Regions from separate parts of the Streptomyces decoyicus genome, predicted to be linked through region 2. Evidence: riboswitches for the same ligand, from Rfam matches in the RefSeq annotation. Region 2 holds a riboswitch; the other holds the start of a gene.
The links. A riboswitch is a leader RNA that binds a small molecule or an ion and turns the genes downstream of it on or off. The one in region 2 is predicted to bind ZMP and ZTP.

Region 1 (2,380 bases), 4.4 Mb from region 2:
CTTGCGGGAGCGGCCTGCACTGACGACGACGATGGCCCGCTGCGGCGGGTCGTCCAGGCTCATCAGCGCGATGGTCAGCCATGTGGCGCCGACGAACAGGGCACCGGCAGGTGTTTTCGACCGACCCGGCTCCGTCCGACTCCACGCGGCACCGGCCGGAGATCACCGCCTGGTGTCCGGCCGCCCGCGGCAGCCGTGCGGTGGCGGCACCGACGCCCGTACCGCCGCCCGTCACGATGACAACTCGCTGTGCCGTCATGGACGTTCATCCCTCCGGGCTGATCACTACCGCTCTCGCGATCATAAGGACGATCACCGCAGGCCGGGCACACGCTTTCGGCCCCTTACGGAACGTGGGCGTGCGGCGGTCAGACCGCCTTCAGCTGGGCGGTGGCGGCATCGACGGTCTGGGTGAGCAGGGTGGCGATGGTCATCGGGCCGACGCCGCCGGGGACCGGGGTGATCAGGGAGGCGCGGGTACGCGCCGAGTCGAAGTCCACGTCACCGACGTTGCCGGGGTTGGAGCCGGCGTCGATCACCACGGCTCCGGGCTTGAGGTGCTCGCCGTGCAGGAAGCGGGGCCGCCCCACGGCGGCGACCAGGACATCGGCCTCCTTGGTGATCGACGCGAGGTCGGTGGTGCGGGAGTGGCAGTAGGTGACGGTGGCGTTGCGGGCGAGCAGCAGCATCCCGACGGGCTTGCCGAGAATCGCGCTGCGGCCGACCACGACGGCATGCTTGCCGGCCAGGTCGACGTCGTAGTGGTCCAGGAGGCGGAGGATGCCGCCGGGCGTGCAGGAGGCGAAGCCGTCCAGGCCGAAGCTCATCGCAGCGAAGGAGTGGCAGGTGACGCCGTCGACGTCCTTCTCGGGGGCGATGGCCTCGAAGGCGGCGCGCTCGTCGATGTGCGGGCCGGCCGGGTGCTGGAGCAGGATGCCGTGCACGTCGGGGTCGTGGGACAGCGCGGTGATCGTGTCGACCAGCTCCGCGGTCGTGGTGGCGGCGGGGAGCGCGACATGCCGGGAGCGGATCCCGGCCTTCTCGCACCGGGCGCGCTTCATGCGGACGTACGTCACCGAGGCGGGGTCGTCGCCCACCAGTACGGTCGCCAGACACGGGGACGTTCCGGTCCGCCGGGTGAGGTCCGCCGCGCGTTCCGCGGCCTGTTCGACGATGCGGCGGGCCAGTGCGCTGCCGTCCATGAGGCGGGCGGTCTCGGACATGGTGTACTCCTGGGCGTCGTGTCGGATCGCCCAGGCGCGCGGCACTGGCCAGAAGTGGCCGAGCCGCTCCCCGGTGGTACTCCACCCAAGCGCCAGTCACGGCCCGCCGCCCACTGTAATCGACGCCGGAAGACTGCTGGAGGCGGTGTCGGGCATCGGCGTCACGGCGCTCGTCGTGCACCTCGGCGGCCCGTGGGAGGGGCCCCTCACACGCCTCCCTGACCAGGTGCGGAGAGAGGTGGCGTGGTGGAGGTGGTGGCCTCCCACTGGCTGAGGATGCCGTCCCAGTCGTGCTGGGCGGCGGTGATGGCATTGGCATCCCAGGTGGGATGAGGGGGCTGTTGGTACTGCTGGTGCGGTGCGTGGTGTTGGTGCTGTTGCTGGTGCTGGGGGTGTCCGTGGTGTGGGTGCTGCTGTGGATGCTCCTCGTACACCCGGTACTCCTGATACTCCTGCTGGTCCGGGTAGTTCTGGTACGGCTGCTGCTTCCAGGGCTCCGGTTCGTAGGGCTCCCGTGGGGACTGCGGCGGCCGCTCACGCCAGGCGAGATGGGCGCTCTCGGCCGGTGGGGAGGGCGGGAGATTGGCCATCCGGCGGTGCCGGCCCGTGCGGTCCGGTGGGGCCTGCTGGGCGGGCCGGCTTTCGGCGGACAGCTGTTGGGCGCGTGCGACAAGGAGCCGGACATCGAGACCGAGTTCGGTGGCGAGGGCGGTGAGGTCAACTCCGTTGTGCCAGCTGCTCATCAGGACGGCGTCCAGGGCGGGGGCCCAGGCGGGCTCGGTGAGCTGGGGGGCGGGCGCCGGGGCCGGGGCCGCCGTTGCCGGGGCCGCGGGATGGGTCGCGAGCGGCGTCGTGGGGGGTGCGGGCTGCGCGGGGGGCGTGGCCGGGTGCGTGGCGGCCTGCTGGGCCGGGGGCTGCTCGCGCGGGGCCTGGGCGAGCAGGCTCTGCGCAACCGCGCGGGCGTCTTCCTTGCCCACCGTGCGGCGGGCCAGGCGCACTTCGCGCTCTTCCAGGCCGAGCAACTCCGCCACCACCGCGTCGCTGCCCACGGTCACGGCGAAGGCGGCCAGGGTCCGCGAACGGCGGGCCTCGGCCTCGTCAAGGAGCCCCTGCGTACGGCGGACCTCGTCATCGCTGCTGCAAAACGCCTGTGCGAG
Region 2 (2,380 bases):
AGACCTGACCGGTCGGCGGGGAGGAAGAGGAGAGGAGGAAGACGCGGAAGGGGAGGAAGACGCGGAAGGGGAGGAAGAGGGGAAGAGGAGGAAGAGGAGAGGGGGGAAGAGGAGCGTCGGGGAACAAGGAAGGGCGGACGAACAGGGACCGGCCGCCGGCCCCTATGCCTCCAGCACGCCCCGCAGCTGGTGGAGGCCCCAGTCCAGGTCCTCCTTGCTGATCACCAGCGGCGGCGCGAGCCGGATCGTGGCGCCGTGGGTGTCCTTGGCCAGTACGCCGCGCGCCATCAGCTGCTCGGAGATCTCCCGGCCGGTGCCGCGTGACGGGTTGATGTCCACGCCGGCCCACAGGCCGCGGCCGCGCACCGCGTCCACCGCGCCGCCGCCCACCAGCAGCCCCAGCTCGCTGTGCAGATGCTCGCCCAGCTCCACGGCCTGCTGCTGGAACTCGCCGGTCCGCAGCATCGCCAGCACCTCCAGCGCCACCGCGCAGGCGAGCGGGTTCCCGCCGAAGGTCGAGCCGTGCTCGCCCGGCGCGTACACGCCCAGCACCTCACGGGAGGACACCACCGCGGACACCGGCACCACGCCGCCGCCCAACGCCTTGCCCAGCACGTACATGTCGGGCACCACGTCCTCGTGCTCGCAGGCGAAGGTCCGCCCCGTACGGCCCAGCCCCGACTGGATCTCGTCGGCGATGAACAGCACGTTCCGGCGGCGGGTCAGCTCCCGCACGCCCGCCAGATAGCCCGGCGGCGGCACCAGCACCCCCGCCTCGCCCTGGATCGGCTCCAGCAGCACCGCGACCGTGTCGGCGTCGACGGCGGCCTCCATCGCGGCAAGATCGCCGTACGGGACGATCTCGAAACCGGGGGTGTACGGGCCGAAGTCGGCGCGGGCCTCGGGGTCCGTGGAGAAGGAGACGATGGTGGTCGTCCGGCCGTGGAAGTTGTTGTCCGCGACGATGATCTTCGCCCGGCCGTCGGGTACGCCCTTGACCTTGTAGCCCCACTTACGGGCCGTCTTCACCGCCGTCTCGACGGCCTCGGCGCCGGTGTTCATCGGGAGCACCAGTTCCATCCCGCACAGCGCGGCCAGCTGCGTACAGAAGTCGGCGAACCGGTCGTGGTGGAAGGCACGCGAGGTGAGGGTGACCCGTTCCAACTGGGCCTTGGCCGCGTCGAGCAGCCGGCGGTTTCCGTGCCCGAAGTTCAGCGCGGAGTACCCGGCGAGCATGTCCAGATAGCGGCGGCCCTCCACATCCGTCACCCAGGCACCCTCGGCGGTGGCCACGACGACGGGCAGCGGGTGGTAGTTGTGCGCGCTGTGGGCTTCGGCGGCGGCGATGCTGCGTTCCGTGGACGTCACCGGGGACTCCGTTCGGTAGGCCGTTGGGGCGCGGACGGCGCCGCGTCCCCCTCCATTGTTGCGCTCGCTCCGGCACCTGGGCCTGCAAAGATCCGCCGGACAGGGAGCACGGTGTCCTAGACTCTGCGGTGCGCACCGCGACTGGCGTACGGGGAAGCAACCTCGAGGAAGCGGTGTGCGGCAACCACCACGAGGTGCCGCCCCGCCTGGGCACCCCGGGACCGACCGGAAGAACCGATCGACCGCCCCGGAGGAACGCCATGTCACTGCCCCTTTCCCACCCCGCGCTGAGCGCCGCCGACCCCGAACTGGCCGCGCTGGTCGGCGCCGAGGAGCAGCTCCAGTCCGACACGCTGCGACTGATCCCCAGCGAGAACTACGTCTCCGCCGCCGTCCTGGAAGCCACCGGCACCGTCCTCCAGAACAAGTACAGCGAGGGGTACGCGGGCCGTCGCTACTACGAAGGCCAGCAGAACATCGACCGCGTCGAGACGCTGGCCGTCGAGCGCGCCAAGGCCGTCTTCGGCGTGGAACACGCCAACGTCCAGCCGTACTCCGGCTCGCCCGCCAACCTCGCCGCCTACCTCGCCTTCGCCGAGCCCGGCGACACCGTGCTGGGCATGGCGCTGCCGATGGGCGGCCACCTCACGCACGGCTGGGGCGTCTCGGCGACCGGTACGTGGTTCCGCGGCGTGCAGTACGGCGTACGCCCGGACAGCGCGCTGATCGACTTCGACGAGGTGCGCGACCTCGCCCGCAAGGAACGCCCGAAGATCATCTTCTGTGGTGGTACCGCCGTCCCGCGCACCATCGACTTCGCCGCCTTCGGCGAGATCGCCCGCGAGGTCGACGCCGTACTCGTCGCCGATATCGCCCATATCGCCGGTCTGATCGCGGGCGGCGCCCACCCCTCGCCCGTGCCGCACGCGGACGTCATCTCCACCACCACCCACAAGACCCTGCGTGGCCCGCGCGGCGCCATGCTGATGTCCCGGGCGAGCCACGCCAAGGC

Region 1: it holds a riboswitch for ZMP and ZTP, as region 2 does, so the genes downstream of both, K7C20_RS03455 (bifunctional 5,10-methylenetetrahydrofolate dehydrogenase/5,10-methenyltetrahydrofolate cyclohydrolase) here and K7C20_RS23030 (serine hydroxymethyltransferase) in region 2, are expected to answer to the same signal.

The regions. Positions count from the first base shown of each region.
Region 1 covers NZ_CP082301.1:835,196-837,575, forward strand. The annotation lists partial or broken gene K7C20_RS38045 (dehydrogenase) at 152-259, opposite strand; gene K7C20_RS03455 (bifunctional 5,10-methylenetetrahydrofolate dehydrogenase/5,10-methenyltetrahydrofolate cyclohydrolase) at 369-1,223, opposite strand; ZMP/ZTP riboswitch at 1,245-1,333, opposite strand; gene K7C20_RS03460 (hypothetical protein) at 1,430-2,380, opposite strand, start outside.
Region 2 covers NZ_CP082301.1:5,206,248-5,208,627, forward strand. The annotation lists gene K7C20_RS23020 (PadR family transcriptional regulator) at 1-8, shown strand, start outside; gene rocD (ornithine--oxo-acid transaminase) at 163-1,368, opposite strand; ZMP/ZTP riboswitch at 1,496-1,587, shown strand; gene K7C20_RS23030 (serine hydroxymethyltransferase) at 1,629-2,380, shown strand, end outside.